3 regions of the Paenibacillus sp. FSL F4-0100 genome follow, and region 2 is predicted to be linked to each of the others. Evidence: a T-box and tRNA genes for the amino acid it is inferred to sense, from the RefSeq annotation. Region 2 holds a T-box; the other regions hold tRNA genes.
What was found. A T-box is a leader RNA that pairs with one kind of tRNA and senses whether it is charged. The one in region 2 lies ahead of metG (methionine--tRNA ligase), so its partner is inferred to be a tRNA-Met.

Region 1 (5,181 bases), 1.3 Mb from region 2:
GTGTGTTAAGTGGGAAAGGATGTGGAGTTGCACAGACAACCAGGATGTTGGCTTAGAAGCAGCCACCATTTAAAGAGTGCGTAATAGCTCACTGGTCGAGTGACTCTGCGCCGAAAATGTAACGGGGCTAAACACACCACCGAAGCTATGGCTTGAATCGACTTCACTGCTTCTTTGAGGTAGTGAGACTGAGATGAACATTTTTGTCAGACTTGAGATGAAATCAAGGATGACCAAATGCTCTCAGGGGATAAACACACTTCGAAGGCGGAGTGAAGTCGATTCAGGGGTAGGGGAGCGTTGTGTATGCGTTGAAGGTGTACCGTAAGGAGCGCTGGAGAGTACACAAGTGAGAATGCCGGTATGAGTAACGAAAAGATCAGTGAGAATCTGATCCGCCGAAAGCCCAAGGTTTCCTGAGGAAGGCTCGTCCGCTCAGGGTAAGTCGGGACCTAAGGTGAGGCCGAAAGGCGTAATCGAAGGACAACAGGTTGAAATTCCTGTACCACCGTAAACCGTTATGAACGATGGGGTGACGCAGGAGGGTAGTGACGCGGACTGATGGATGTCCGTCCAAGCAGTGAGGCTGATGTGTAGGCAAATCCGCACATCGATAAGGCTGGGCTGTGATGGGGAGTGAAAATTATAGTAGCGAAGGTCATGATCTCACACTGCCAAGAAAAGCCTCTAGTCAGGTGAAGGTGCCCGTACCGCAAACCGACACAGGTAGGCGAGAAGAGAATTCTAAGGCGCGCGGAAGAACTCTCGTTAAGGAACTCGGCAAAATGACCCCGTAACTTCGGGAGAAGGGGTGCCTCGGTAGGGTGAATAGCCCGAGGGGGCCGCAGTGAAAAGGCCCAAGCGACTGTTTAGCAAAAACACAGGTCTGTGCGAAGCCGTAAGGCGAAGTATACGGGCTGACGCCTGCCCGGTGCTGGAAGGTTAAGGGGAGCGGTTAGGGAGTAATCCCGAAGCTGTGAACCGAAGCCCCAGTAAACGGCGGCCGTAACTATAACGGTCCTAAGGTAGCGAAATTCCTTGTCAGGTAAATTCTGACCCGCACGAATGGCGTAACGACTTGGGCGCTGTCTCAACGAGAGATCCGGTGAAATTTTAATACCTGTGAAGATGCAGGTTACCCGCGACAAGACGGAAAGACCCCATGGAGCTTTACTGCAGCTTGATATTGGATTTGGGTACGATCTGTACAGGATAGGTGGGAGCCTTTGAAGCATGAGCGCCAGCTTGTGTGGAGGCGACGTTGGGATACCACCCTGATCGTATCTAGGTTCTAACCTGGTACCGTAATCCGGTACGGGGACAGTGTCAGGCGGGCAGTTTGACTGGGGCGGTCGCCTCCTAAAGAGTAACGGAGGCGCCCCAAGGTTCCCTCAGAATGGTTGGAAATCATTCGAAGAGTGCAAAGGCATAAGGGAGCTTGACTGCGAGACCTACAAGTCGAGCAGGGACGAAAGTCGGGCTTAGTGATCCGGTGGTACCGCATGGAAGGGCCATCGCTCAACGGATAAAAGCTACCCTGGGGATAACAGGCTTATCTCCCCCAAGAGTCCACATCGACGGGGAGGTTTGGCACCTCGATGTCGGCTCATCGCATCCTGGGGCTGAAGTAGGTCCCAAGGGTTGGGCTGTTCGCCCATTAAAGCGGTACGCGAGCTGGGTTCAGAACGTCGTGAGACAGTTCGGTCCCTATCTGTCGTGGGCGTAGGAAATTTGAGAGGAGCTGTCCTTAGTACGAGAGGACCGGGATGGACGTACCGCTGGTGCACCAGTTGTTCCGCCAGGAGCATGGCTGGGTAGCTACGTACGGAAGGGATAAGCGCTGAAAGCATCTAAGCGTGAAGCCCCCCTCAAGATGAGATTTCCCAATTCGTAAGACCCCTTGAAGACCACGAGGTAGATAGGTTGGAGGTGGAAGTGCAGCAATGCATGGAGCTGACCAATACTAATCGGTCGAGGGCTTATCCAAAAAACACCCCAAAAAGTGAAGCGAAGCTTTGAAGCAACGCCGAATACTTTCCGGGGACCCCGATATTGCATGGGGGAAATGCTACGGATTCTAAAACACGCAAATTCGTTTCGTATCTAGTTTTCAGGTGATCAATCACTTGAATTAAATATTGTTCCCTGATAGCTCAGTTGGTAGAGCACTCGACTGTTAATCGAGTTGTCACAGGTTCGAGTCCTGTTCGGGGAGCCACTTATGGAGAGGTGTCCGAGTTGGCCGAAGGAGCACGATTGGAAATCGTGTAGGCGCCAAAAGCGTCTCGAGGGTTCGAATCCCTCTCTCTCCGCCACTATTATTTCAAGCAAGGCCCGTTGGTCAAGGGGTTAAGACACCTCCCTTTCACGGAGGTAACAGGGGTTCGAATCCCCTACGGGTCACCACTTTCTTTATTGCATCAGGGGATGAGAATCCCGTCGGTTCGTCGGAGGATAACTTCGTAAGTATAGGCTTCGCAGTCTCGAACGAAGTGAGAGTATCCCCTACGGGTCACCAATTTCTTTTGAAAAACACTTGCTTCTTATATCAGATTTTGGTATGATTAAAGTCGCTTTGTTATGGAGGCTTAGCTCAGCTGGGAGAGCATCTGCCTTACAAGCAGAGGGTCGGGGGTTCGATCCCCTCAGCCTCCACCATGATTTATCCCCAAAAAGTGAAGCTCATGCTTCGCAAGTAATTCCGATTACTTTTCGGGGAACCCATACAAGCAACCCTTTTAATGACGCGGGGTGGAGCAGTTCGGTAGCTCGTCGGGCTCATAACCCGAAGGTCGTAGGTTCAAATCCTGCCCCCGCAACCAATTTATATCGCGATAGCGATAATGCCTCATGGAACTGTGGTGTAGAGGCCTAACATGCCTGCCTGTCACGCAGGAGATCGCGGGTTCGAATCCCGTCAGTTCCGCCATTATTTATAACTTTGGGATGAGATGAGTATCCGATATTGGGTTCCGTCAAAGTTCGCGAAGAGCTTTAAGGCTCGGTAGCTCAGTCGGTAGAGCAGAGGACTGAAAATCCTCGTGTCGGCGGTTCGATTCCGTCCCGAGCCACCATGTACGTTTTATAACTTTATATGCCGGTGTAGCTCAATTGGTAGAGCAACTGACTTGTAATCAGTAGGTTGGGGGTTCAAGTCCTCTCGCCGGCACCATTCTGGAGGATTAGTGAAGTGGCTAAACACGGCAGACTGTAAATCTGCTCTCTTCGAGTTCGGTGGTTCGAATCCATCATCCTCCACCAGTTTTTAGGGGCATAGTTTAAAGGTAGAACAACGGTCTCCAAAACCGTTGGTGTGGGTTCAATTCCTGCTGCCCCTGCCATTGAATATTTATAATGAACTTGGCGATCGTGGCGAAGGGGTTAACGCACCGGATTGTGGTTCCGGCATTCGTGGGTTCGAGACCCATCGGTCGCCCATTATTTCATTATGATTATTCTCTAAAAAAACTATTACATTATGGCGATCGTGGCGAAGGGGTTAACGCACCGGATTGTGGTTCCGGCATTCGTGGGTTCGAGACCCATCGGTCGCCCCATAGTTTTTTTAAAAAATGTTGGGGATTAGCCAAGCGGTAAGGCAACGGACTTTGACTCCGTCATGCATAGGTTCGAATCCTATATCCCCAGCCATTGATTTTTATGTTTGCGGACGTGGCTCAGCGGTAGAGCATCGCCTTGCCAAGGCGAGGGTCGCGGGTTCGATTCCCGTCGTCCGCTCCATTTTTATTTCTGGCGCCATAGCCAAGTGGTAAGGCACAGCTCTGCAAAAGCTTTATCCCCAGTTCGAATCTGGGTGGCGCCTCCATAACAAAACTATGTGCCCTTAGCTCAGCTGGATAGAGCGTTTGACTACGAATCAAAAGGTCAGGAGTTCGAATCTCTTAGGGCACGCCATAAAGTAAGCCGGTGTGGCGGAATTGGCAGACGCGCGCGACTCAAAATCGTGAGGGAAACCGTGGGGGTTCGAGTCCCTTCACCGGCATCATCCAAAAGGAATGTAGACTATAAACGTCTGCATTCCTTTTTTCGTTGCATCTACATCGATAGCTTCGTTGCTCGGTAGCAGCTAAGCTGAAGATCCGTTACTCTTCATGATAAAAGGCTAATCTTGATGAGCTTAAGTGTTATGTCACTTCATTTTATTACTCGCAAGCAATACACCTTAATCCTATGCAAACTTCTGAGATGCAACCTCCTTAGATCAATCTCATTTCCTTTACTATGCTATCCTTCTTCATGATTTTCATATTCGGCCCCATGCTTCATCCTACCGCTACCTTAACCTACCGTTCCACGGGCTTTACTACTATCACCTTAGAGCTGAAGCTATACTCATCAAACTAAACTAACATTAGAAACCACGTCTCTTTATTAGGTAAAACAAAAGCAAGGATACCGGAGGATTCATCCACACAGGTCAGCTTATCGAATCATTGATCCAGTGCAGGGTTGGACGCAGGTCTATAGGAGGCCCCGCCTTAGGTCTAGGTGCAAAAACCGTCCCCAGGCCGTTTTAGTTAAACTCGAAATTACCTAGAATAGAGTCATAAGGTTGAACAAATGAAACAACGATCAAACAACAGAAAGGCGGTGTATAAATGAGAAATTCAAAAGGAAATGGAATGAGTATCCTGTTGATTGGTGTAGGGATCTTGGTTCTCCTGGGAGTATTCGGTCCTCTGCTTGGATGGTTGTTCAGTCTTGTAATTCCAATCCTGATGGTCGCTTTGGGATACTACGGGATCCGGAGAGGTAACACCTTGATGGGATGGGTTATTCTCGGTATCGGTGTGATCTGGTTGATGGGTAAACTGTCTTGGCTGATCGGTCCGATCCTTGGAATCATCTTGATCATCTACGGGGTGTCCCGATTGAAGAATGGTAGACCCCGTTATTGATAAAAACCACTACATTAAATAACATGCAAAAACAACAGATCATGATAGATGAGGAGGGCTAAGCGAATATGAGTGTTTTCCGGCGGATAAGAGACATAACCGTAGCAACATTGAATGAAAAGCTCGAGCAGAGCCAGGATCCGGTTCGATTGATCGACCAGTTCCTACATTCAACCAGACAGGACATTGCTGAGGCTGAGAAGCTGCAGCAGCAATGTCAAGTACATTCCAGACAGCTGAAGCAGCAGGTGGATCAAGCAGA
Region 2 (5,181 bases):
TATAGAAGCGATTACTGCCGATGAGCTCGAGCAGGTGGACTACCGTTTTGGCACGGTTCATGTGCTTGATCTGGATCTGCTGCCAGCGGACTTGCCGATTGGACAAGTTGCCCCGGAAGCTGGACACGCCGCGTTTAAATTTTTGGAGACGGCCATCGAATTGGCGAAGGATCATAAAATTCAGGCCATATGCACCGCTCCGCTGAATAAGGAAGCCCTGCATAAAGGGGGCCATAAATATCCGGGCCATACGGAGATTCTGGCAGATTTGACCGGAACCACGGACTACTCCATGATGCTGTCTGCACCGAATCTGAAGGTCATTCACGTTACGACGCATGTTGGCATCATCGACGCCGTCCGTTCGATAAACTCGGAGCGCGTATACCATGTCATTAAGCTTGCTCATGAGACACTGCAGAAGTCCGGCATCGCCGCTCCGCGGATTGCCGTTTGCGGAATCAATCCTCACGCGGGCGAGAACGGGTTGTTCGGATATGGCGAAGAGGAAGAGAAAGTCATACCTGGCGTTGAGAAGGCGCAGGCGGAAGGAATCCAGGTCGTAGGCCCGCTGCCGGCCGATACGCTGTTCTTCCGGACGGTTCGCGGTGACTTTGACATCGTAGTGGCTATGTATCACGATCAGGGGCATGGTCCCGTCAAAGTGCTTGGCTTGGATGCAGGCGTCAACATTACCGTTGGCCTTCCGATTATCCGCACCAGCGTCGATCACGGTACGGCGTTCGACATTGCCGGGCAAGGCATCGCCGACGAGAAAAGCTTGATGGAAGCGATCCGTCAGGCAGCGGAACTGGCGCCTAAAGCCTAAAGATGTTATTGCCGGGCGGGACATAGCGGCCGCCATTACCTTTTTATCGAAGTGACAGTACAAGATTCCGCAGGAATATAAGCTGTTCATAACAAAAAGATGACTCCACCTATGGGGTCATCTTTTTTTATTGTTCCTCAGGTTTCTTCGCTGTAACGGGATTCGTTCCTCATGACTGGGATAATCCAAACACGTAAGACTCCAGGAACGCTTGCAGCTGATTGAAGGATTCAGGTCTGGCACTGTATTTATACCGCTCATTCGGCATTTTGAAATGCATGCGCAGGAGACCCGCGGTTTTAAGCAGGGATAGATGGTAGTGAAGGTTGCTCTTTGAAAGGCCGGTCTTCTGCTGCAATTCGGTAAACGTAACGGGGCCTTTAGCCAGGATGTGCAGCAGCACCAGCCGCTTCTCGTCAGCCAACCCCTTGGTCATCCGCAGCAGCTGACTGGTGGGTGTATCCTCGTCCACCTGCTCATCATCTACGGCATAGCTGATAATGAGCTGTTGGTTGCTCACGTAGTCCATCCGGTTTAACGGCTTGATGTGATAGGTAGGGATAAGAAGAATGGCGTTGTATTCATCTTCAGGATCGAGCACAATTCCGCTTGTTGCCTCATCAATCAGATCAATGTAGGGGAGTTCCCGGCTAAGCTGCTCCATGCGGGCAGCGGAACGTCCCAGCAAGTCGTGAATTTCCGGCGTTATTGTATAGGTCCGGTGCCACTCCGTCATGATCTCATGGCTGAGATCCCGGAATGTTTTAAGTCCCATCGGAAACCCGTCTTCAAGATAAGGCGCCAGGATTTCATACAATTGGCCTTCTCCCAAATCGGCAAACCAGGCAAGAAACCTCTCGACGTTGTCTTTTTCCGGGCTGTCTACGATAGCCAGGTGCAGATAAGCAATAAGCTCGAACAGGACCAGCTCTTCGAGCTTATCCGTAAAAGATGCAGACAGTTTCTTCTGAATTTCTTTCCTCCACTTATTTCCTAGATCATGCATTTGGTTTTTATTATCTGTATATGCGAATAAGCTGGTGACCAGCTCGTGAACAGGCGAATAGTCAATTCGGATAACGGTCATGATCAATCTCTCCTTCAAGTACACATCATTCCATTTTTATGATACCACATCCTGGTGAAAATAAATATTGAACTTTTACTATGTTCATATATAATTGAACTTAAATATATAGTTCAAAAAAATATGAACTTATGGGCGGCGAGGGGAGAGACTGGAGATGAACAATTGGTTTGTTGCGGAATATCTCATCAGGCAGCAGCAGATGGAAGTGGATCGAACGGCCAGAGAGTTCTGGAAATCTAGGCATGACCCGGTAAATTTGTGGGCACGCATCTTCTCGAGGAAGAGACGACCAATACAACCGGTCACGAAAAGGGCCCGAAGTTGAAACTAAGGGGAACAAGGAAGAATCGATCAACCTACGAGGAAACGGAGCTGGAACCGATGGACTTTCTTTCGGAGAATCGTTTAAGCGAGTGCGCCATGGAGGCGCCTGAATCGATGATGAATAGCGAGGAGAACCATGACGAACTGTTATCGGCTGTGCTTACTCTGCCTGAAACCCTAAGACAGCCGATGTATTTGTATTATTACGAGGATTTCAACACTTTGGAAATTGCCGAAGTGCTCCAAATTGAGCCTGAAAATGTACGGAACCGCATGAGCAGAGCCCGCAAGAAACTGAAGATGATGCTGGGGAAGAAGCTGGGAGCGATACGGGATGGCCGGGAAAGGGCAAGGAAGGATGCGCATCCGTCCCCTTGACTTCATTCATAAAGTTCGGGTATGATTTCCAGTAACTTGAATAATGTTAAACAAAAGCAATGAAGAGAAAGAGTACCTTGGTAACGTCTTTGAACAGAGAGCCCCGGCTGGTGAAAAGGGGTAAGGAAAGAACCTTGGGAATATGGTCTCTGAGCTGTGCACCGAAACCCTGCAGAGGTTGTAGGCTGTACCGGATCCCGCACCCGTTAACGTGCTAGGGTATACACGCGATATATGGCGTCGTACCTAAAGAGGTGAATGCCGCAAGGCATGAATGAAATTGGGTGGTACCACGTGAGCGGCAAGCTCTCGTCCCTTTTGGGATGAGGGCTTTTTTTGTTGTCCAAAAAAAGGAGGATGATTGATATGACGAACATTTTTATCGGCGGTGCCTGGCCTTATGCCAACGGGTCATTACATTTAGGGAGGCTTGCAAGTTTGCTGCCTGGAGACGTGTTGGCGCGTTATTTCCGCGCGAAAGGCGATCAGGTCCTGTACGTATCCGGCAGTGATTGTCATGGAACGCCCGTGGCGGTTCAAGCCATTCAGGAGGGCGTGGCTCCGGGGAATATTGCGGATCGGTATCATGGGGAGTTTGTGGATTGCTTCGAACGGCTGGGTTTCTCCTACGACTTATACACGCGAACCGACCAGACGTTTCATCACGCCGTGGTGCAGGAACTGTTTTTGAAGCTGCTGGAAAACGGCCATCTGTATCGAAAAACTATACAGCAAACGTATTGCGAAACCGATCAGCGGTTTTTGCCGGACCGCTACGTGGAAGGAGATTGTCCTGTATGCGGCAGCAGGGCCCGTGGGGATCAGTGCGACGCCTGTTCCACCATACTTGACCCGTCCGACCTGACGAACAGGACCTGCAAAATCTGCGGAAACCCTCCGGTGGAGCGGCCCACCGAGCATTTTTACGTAGCGCTGTCACATTTCCAGGCTGAGCTGGCGGATGATTTGAATAACGCCCGAGGCTGGCGGGATAATGCGGTTCAATTGACCCGAAGATACCTGGAGGAAGGGCTCCAGGATCGGGCGGCTACGAGGGATCTGACCTGGGGCGTGGATGTGCCTATTCCGGGATTCGAGAATAAGAAAATCTATGTCTGGATCGAAGCGGTCAGCGGCTATTTATCCGCCAGCAAGCAGTGGGCCGCGGAAACGGGCGGCGATTGGGAATCCTTTTGGCTCAAGGGGAGGGATGAGATTACCGCTTACTATGTTCATGGGAAGGATAATATCCCGTTTCATACGCTGATCTGGCCGGCGCTGCTGAAGGGGGCAGGTGACCTGCATTTGCCGGACCGAATCATATCTTGCGAGTACATGACGCTGGAAGGGAAGAAGTTCTCGACCAGTCGGAATTGGGCCATATGGGTGCCGGATTTGTTAAGCCGTTATCAGCCGGACTCCATTCGTTACTTTCTCATTGCGAACGGCCCCGAGAAGCGGGATACCGATTTCTCCTGGAGGGAGTTCATTCACAGCCACAATGGCGAGCTGCTTGGTGCATTTGGGAATTTCGTCAACCGTACTTTGGTGTTTGTGAACAAATCGTTTGAGGGGAAAGTGCCCGAGGGCTGTATATCTGAAGAGTGGCAGAGCAGGGTTGAGGCATTGTACTGCGAGTCCGGGGCGCTCATTGAGGGTGGGCGACTGAAGGAAGCGTTGGAGTCAATCTTCAGCGTGGTGCGCATGGCGAACAAATATTTTGATGAACAGAAGCCGTGGATTCAGGTCAAGGAGGATCGCGAAGCGTGCGAAACAACGCTGTATACCTGCGTTCAGATTATTGCCAATTTGGCGAACCTGCTGCAGCCGTTTATTCCGTTCTCTTGCGATAGGATACGAGGCTTTCTCTCCCTGGAGAAGCCTGTGTGGGAGTGGTGCCGTGTTCCGGCTGGCAGGCCGATTCATGACGTAGAGCTTTTGTTTGAACGGATCGATACCAGCCGGATTGAGGAGGAGACGCGCAGGCTGGGGGAGTTATCCGAAAGGGAGTAATTGATTTAAGTGGCTAAGATTCAACTGACCCAAGGAGTGAGTAGTAAGTGATCAAGGAATGTAGTAGATCCAGTGCTAGAGCAGCAAGTAATTAGGGGTCTAGAGGTCAAAGAAGCAAGGGGTTTAAGTGGTCCAAGGAACAAAGGGGTTAAGCGATCCAAGGAGCAAGTGATTAAGGGGGCCATTAGCGAGTGTCAAAGAAGAGGAGGCTGACCCGATGGTCCATTGTGACTGAGTACGGACTGCGATTTTGAGGACTGTGGTTCCGCTATTCCGTTGTTTCTTGGCATTTCGTAGGGTCATGCGGACAGGAGATCCGCTATTCTTAAGTTTTTACAAGAATGAGCCGTGATTATGGTGCATTTACGGAACATGTGTCCGCATGGGTTTAAAAAACGATGGAATATCAACAAATAACGGAACCTGTGTCCGCGCGGACTCGAAAAAGGAGCAGTTTTCAGCGAGAAGAGCATCCATCCGGACGATGCCGCTGAAGCCGTATGAAGCGAGAGTTTACCGGTTAAACGCAAGTAGACGTAAAAGGAGC
Region 3 (5,181 bases), 1.7 Mb from region 2:
GTTTGGCTTTCTTCTCCAATGGTTGCCGCGATGGTATCCAGACCTACAGGTCCCCCACGGAAGCTTTTGATCATGGCGTTCAACATTTTATGATCAATAAAGTCCAGTCCCATCGGATCGATCTGCAGCATTTTCAGCGCTTCCTGAGCAATGCTTGGCGTTATCATGCCATCTCCTCGAACCTGGGCATAATCACGCACCCTTTTCAAGAGACGGTTGGCAATTCGGGGCGTCCCGCGCGACCTCAGGGCAATCTCTTCTGCTGCCTCTCCTAATATCTCGATCTCCAAAAGATCCGCATTGCGTGACACAATGTAACTCAGCTCGTCCACCGTATAGAATTCCAGACGGCTTACCACGCCAAAACGGTCCCTAAGCGGCGCAGAGAGCAATCCAGCCCGGGTAGTGGCGCCAATTAAGGTAAACGGTGGCAAATCCAGACGTACCGAGCGTGCGCTTGGCCCTTTCCCGATCATAATATCCAGCGCAAAATCCTCCATCGCCGGATACATCACTTCCTCTACCGTCCGGTGCAGCCGATGGATCTCATCAATAAACAGGACATCTCCTTCCTGCAGATTAGTGAGAAGTGCAGCCAGATCCCCCGGTCGCTCGATTGCCGGACCGGAAGTCGTACGGAGATTAACGCCAAGCTCATTGGCGATAATATTCGCCAGTGTCGTTTTGCCGAGTCCCGGAGGACCGTACAACAACACGTGGTCAAGCGCTTCGTTACGCATTTTTGCCGCTTCGATATATACCTTGAGATTTTCCTTAACTTGATTCTGTCCTATATATTCAGCCAAATAGCGTGGACGCAGGCTAAGCTCGACAGCCTGTTCGTCCATCATTAGATTGGCGGAAATAATTCGATCGTCCATCTATATAAACTCCTCTCCTGCAGCGATTCTCTATCTAACCAGCGAATAGCTGCTGCAGTGCCCGCTTCATGAGCACATCGACGGATTCGCCGCTTGCGCCGGAATCCTTGATCTTGAGCCAGACCTTGTCCAGCTCGCTATCCGTATAACCAAGAGCCTTCAATCCTTCACGTGCCTCAGACCACGCCGAGCCGTCAGCTTCCGGCTCAGGCTCCTGAATGGCAAAAAGACCTGTCATCATGCTCGCATTTCCGAATCCCTCAAGCTTGTCCTTCAGGTCCAGAATCATGCGCTGCGCTGTTTTCTTACCGATTCCCGGAAGCTTGATTAAGAAGGATACATTCTCCTGGTAGATGGCGGAAACCACATGATCCGGTGATCCCCCGCCCAATATGCCGAGCGCCACACGCGGACCGATACCCGAGACTTCGATCAGTTTACGGAACAGCTTCTGTTCCTCCCGTGTCGGAAATCCAAACAGCAGGATGGCATCCTCACGGACATGATGATGGGTAAACACCGTGATGGTTCCTTCGGTTTTGGCAAAAACATACGGATTCGGACAGAACACCCGATATCCTACCCCATGAACATCCAATACAATATATTCACTCTCTAAGTGGACTACCTGTCCCCGTAAAAAATCGATCATTTTCGCAATACCTCATTTAACTTGGAATTCAGTGTATAGGAATGCGCGTGACAGATCGCTACAGCCAATGCATCCGCCACATCGTCAGGTTTGGGAATGCTCTGCAACTTCAGGAACATCCTGACCATCTCCTGTACCTGTTTCTTCTCGGCCTTGCCATAGCCGACGATCGCCTGCTTCACCTGCATCGGCGTATATTCTGCAATCGGGAGCCCGCGCTGGACCGCAGCCAGGATAAGAACTCCTCTGGCCTGGGATACGGACATCGCCGTGGTTACGTTGCGGTTAAAAAACAATTTCTCGAAAGCAACGGCCTCAGGCTCATATTTATCAATAAGCTGCTGCATGCCTTCGTACACGTGTTGCAGCCTCTCTTCATCCGGTGTATGGGCTTCCGTCTGGATACAGCCATACTGTACCGGTGTAACTTTACTTCCAACCTTATCTACAAACCCGAAACCTACAATCGCAATCCCGGGGTCGATCCCTAAAATGCGCAAACCAATCTCTCCTCTGATGAAGCGAACATATGTATCGTTCTCTCATTATAACAAAAGATCGACCTCTGTTGAGGAAAAACTTTGATCCTTTAAGCAACCGTTACGTATCCACTATATTGAGACCGCTGACATCCCCCTCCAACGCAAAAAAACTGCCCGGAAAATTTCCGGGCAGCAGCATTTTCAGTCACCAAGCGACAAAGCAGGGACAATTTTAAGGGGTCGGGTTCATGACATTCTCAGCCATATCCCGTGCATAATCGCTAAAGGTTGACAGAACACTGTTATACTCTTCCATATCTTGGATTCGAATACCTTCTTCAAGCTGCTTGATCACATCTTTGGGCAAAGAAGACTCCATCGAACCGACATCCAGCTGAAAGAAGGTCCGCATCACTTTCTCTTCTTCCGGTGGGCCATCAAACAACGTTAAGTTTCCTTTGGAATCGATACTCATATAAGCTTGCCTCTTACAGGTGGGGGAGAGGTCGGATACGGTGTGCTCCAGCCAAACTACTCCTTTGTTATCCAAGCGTCCCTGCCATAAAGGATTTTTATTCATCAGTTCATAAATACCGTCCGCCGTAAGCTTACCCATATCCTGCTCTTCGATGCCACATACATAAGTGATGCGAACATGAACATGCTTCTTTCCCTTCGAGGTATTCAGCTTCTGCATAAATTCCCTCTGATCCTGCCGGCGTTCTTCCAACTTATCATCCGCGATCTGCAAGTAATGCATCGTTTCTACGGCCAGTGGCGTTTCGTCGGATGCAGCAGTGAGCAGCTTATGCATCTGATCCTTTATATTCTGGCCGGTCCATATCATGATACCTGCGATCAATAGGATTGCACAGGGCCAAATCGCGCGTCTCCAGCGTCTCCACCGTTTTCTGAACAGCTTCTTAAAGAAATGAAAAACACTCAAGGTTATCCCCTTCTATTCAATGTTTTTCATATTGTGACCGGGAAGCTGCCAAATTATTCAGTTCCGCTTTTGCCATTAGCATCATTTTCAATCCATAACAAAGAAAGACTGCTTTCAGTTACACTGAAAGCAGTCTTTCGATTCGAATCGGGATGACACGATTTGAACATGCGACCCCCTGGTCCCAAACCAGGTGCTCTACCAAGCTGAGCTACATCCCGTTAATTAATGCCGGTGAAGGGACTCGAACCCCCACGGTTTCCCTCACGATTTTGAGTCGCGCGCGTCTGCCAATTCCGCCACACCGGCACAATGAAATTTCATATAGAGTAAGCAATTTAGTTTAAAAAATGGCACGCCCTGAGAGATTCGAACTCCCGGCCTTTTGATTCGTAGTCAAACGCTCTATCCAGCTGAGCTAAGGGCGCAAAATGGAGCGGACGACGGGAATCGAACCCGCGACCCTCGCCTTGGCAAGGCGATGCTCTACCGCTGAGCCACGTCCGCAATGTAAATATGTATTCCGTCTCAAGCTCTCTTGGTAAAGATGGTGAGCCATGAAGGACTCGAACCTTCGACACCCTGATTAAAAGTCAGGTGCTCTACCAACTGAGCTAATGGCTCTTATTACTAAGAGTAAAGAATGGCGGAACTGACGGGATACTCTCTCTTCGTTCGAGACTGCGAAGTCTATGCTAACGAAGATGATGCTTCGACGAACCCATGATGGATTCTCATCCCTGAAGCTTATAAGAATGGCGGAACTGACGGGATTCGAACCCGCGATCTCCTGCGTGACAGGCAGGCATGTTAGGCCTCTACACCACAGTTCCATGAGGCATTATCGCTATCGCGATATAAAATTGGTTGCGGGGGCAGGATTTGAACCTACGACCTTCGGGTTATGAGCCCGACGAGCTACCGAACTGCTCCACCCCGCGTCATTAAAAGGGTTGCTTGTATGGGGTCCCCGAAAAGTAATCAGAATTACTTGCGAAGCATGTGCTTCACTTTTTGGGGATAAATCATGGTGGAGGCTGAGGGGATCGAACCCCCGACCCTCTGCTTGTAAGGCAGATGCTCTCCCAGCTGAGCTAAGCCTCCGTCTGGAATGTTGTTAAAGATAAGGGTGACCCGTAGGGGATACTCTCACTTCGTTCGAGACTGCGAAGTCTATGCCTACGAAGTTACCCTCCGACGAACCGACGGGATTCTCATCCCCTGATGCAATAAAGATAGTGGTGACCCGTAGGGGATTCGAACCCCTGTTACCTCCGTGAAAGGGAGGTGTCTTAACCCCTTGACCAACGGGCCATATATGCAGTCCTTGCTGGCGGAGAGAGAGGGATTCGAACCCTCGAGACGCTTTTGGCGCCTACACGATTTCCAATCGTGCTCCTTCGGCCAACTCGGACACCTCTCCATAAGTGGCTCCCCGAACAGGACTCGAACCTGTGACAACTCGATTAACAGTCGAGTGCTCTACCAACTGAGCTATCAGGGAACAATATTTAATTCAAGTGATTGATCACCTGAAAACTAGATACGAAACGAATTTGCGTGTTTTAGAATCCGTAGCATTTCCCCCATGCAATATCGGGGTCCCCGGAAAGTATTCGGCGTTGCTTCAAAGCTTCGCTTCACTTTTTGGGGTGTTTTTTGGATAAGCCCTCGACCGATTAGTATTGGTCAGCTCCATGCATTGCTGCACTTCCACCTCCAACCTATCTACCTCGTGGTCTTCAAGGGGTCTTACGAATTGGGAAATCTCATCTTGAGGGGGGCTTCACGCTTAGATGCTTTCAGCGCTTATCCCTTCCGTACGTAGCTACCCAGCCATGCTCCTGGCGGAACAACTGGTGCACCAGCGGTACGTCCATCCCGGTCCTCTCGTACTAAGGACAGCTCCTCTCAAATTTCCTACGCCCACGACAGATAGGGACCGAACTGTCTCACGACGTTCTGAACCCAGCTCGCGTACCGCTTTAATGGGCGAACAGCCCAACCCTTGGGACCTACTTCAGCCCCAGGATGCGATGAGCCGACATCGAGGTGCCAAACCTCCCCGTCGATGTGGACTCTTGGGGGAGATAAGCCTGTTATCCCCAGGGTAGCTTTTATCCGTTGAGCGATGGCCCTTCCATGCGGTACCACCGGATCACTAAGCCCGACTTTCGTCCCTGCTCGACTTGTAGGTCTCGCAGTCAAGCTCCCTTATGC

Region 1: it encodes a tRNA-Met, which carries the amino acid that the T-box ahead of metG (methionine--tRNA ligase) is inferred to sense. The anticodon was not compared.
Region 3: it encodes a tRNA-Met, which carries the amino acid that the T-box ahead of metG (methionine--tRNA ligase) is inferred to sense. The anticodon was not compared.

Annotation. Positions count from the first base shown of each region.
Region 1 covers NZ_CP150303.1:6,631,100-6,636,280, reverse strand. The annotation lists rRNA gene MHH48_RS30300 (23S ribosomal RNA) at 1-1,987, shown strand, start outside; tRNA gene MHH48_RS30295 (tRNA-Asn) at 2,143-2,218, shown strand; tRNA gene MHH48_RS30290 (tRNA-Ser) at 2,224-2,315, shown strand; tRNA gene MHH48_RS30285 (tRNA-Glu) at 2,332-2,406, shown strand; tRNA gene MHH48_RS30280 (tRNA-Val) at 2,583-2,658, shown strand; tRNA gene MHH48_RS30275 (tRNA-Met) at 2,746-2,822, shown strand; tRNA gene MHH48_RS30270 (tRNA-Asp) at 2,853-2,929, shown strand; tRNA gene MHH48_RS30265 (tRNA-Phe) at 2,999-3,074, shown strand; tRNA gene MHH48_RS30260 (tRNA-Thr) at 3,097-3,172, shown strand; tRNA gene MHH48_RS30255 (tRNA-Tyr) at 3,177-3,261, shown strand; tRNA gene MHH48_RS30250 (tRNA-Trp) at 3,268-3,341, shown strand; tRNA gene MHH48_RS30245 (tRNA-His) at 3,364-3,436, shown strand; tRNA gene MHH48_RS30240 (tRNA-His) at 3,482-3,557, shown strand; tRNA gene MHH48_RS30235 (tRNA-Gln) at 3,577-3,651, shown strand; tRNA gene MHH48_RS30230 (tRNA-Gly) at 3,667-3,741, shown strand; tRNA gene MHH48_RS30225 (tRNA-Cys) at 3,753-3,826, shown strand; tRNA gene MHH48_RS30220 (tRNA-Arg) at 3,839-3,915, shown strand; tRNA gene MHH48_RS30215 (tRNA-Leu) at 3,924-4,003, shown strand; gene MHH48_RS30210 (hypothetical protein) at 4,620-4,919, shown strand; gene MHH48_RS30205 (PspA/IM30 family protein) at 4,988-5,181, shown strand, end outside.
Region 2 covers NZ_CP150303.1:280,108-285,288, forward strand. The annotation lists gene pdxA (4-hydroxythreonine-4-phosphate dehydrogenase PdxA) at 1-829, shown strand, start outside; gene MHH48_RS01335 (helix-turn-helix domain-containing protein) at 999-1,916, opposite strand; gene MHH48_RS01340 (sigma-70 family RNA polymerase sigma factor) at 2,241-2,621, shown strand; T-box leader at 2,672-2,941, shown strand; gene metG (methionine--tRNA ligase) at 2,988-4,634, shown strand.
Region 3 covers NZ_CP150303.1:1,953,831-1,959,011, reverse strand. The annotation lists gene ruvB (Holliday junction branch migration DNA helicase RuvB) at 1-881, opposite strand, end outside; gene ruvA (Holliday junction branch migration protein RuvA) at 916-1,533, opposite strand; gene ruvC (crossover junction endodeoxyribonuclease RuvC) at 1,530-2,033, opposite strand; gene MHH48_RS08550 (BofC C-terminal domain-containing protein) at 2,248-2,961, opposite strand; tRNA gene MHH48_RS08545 (tRNA-Pro) at 3,109-3,182, opposite strand; tRNA gene MHH48_RS08540 (tRNA-Leu) at 3,191-3,270, opposite strand; tRNA gene MHH48_RS08535 (tRNA-Arg) at 3,313-3,389, opposite strand; tRNA gene MHH48_RS08530 (tRNA-Gly) at 3,394-3,468, opposite strand; tRNA gene MHH48_RS08525 (tRNA-Lys) at 3,510-3,585, opposite strand; tRNA gene MHH48_RS08520 (tRNA-Asp) at 3,718-3,794, opposite strand; tRNA gene MHH48_RS08515 (tRNA-Met) at 3,826-3,902, opposite strand; tRNA gene MHH48_RS08510 (tRNA-Val) at 3,990-4,065, opposite strand; tRNA gene MHH48_RS08505 (tRNA-Glu) at 4,201-4,275, opposite strand; tRNA gene MHH48_RS08500 (tRNA-Ser) at 4,293-4,384, opposite strand; tRNA gene MHH48_RS08495 (tRNA-Asn) at 4,390-4,465, opposite strand; rRNA gene MHH48_RS08490 (23S ribosomal RNA) at 4,621-5,181, opposite strand, start outside.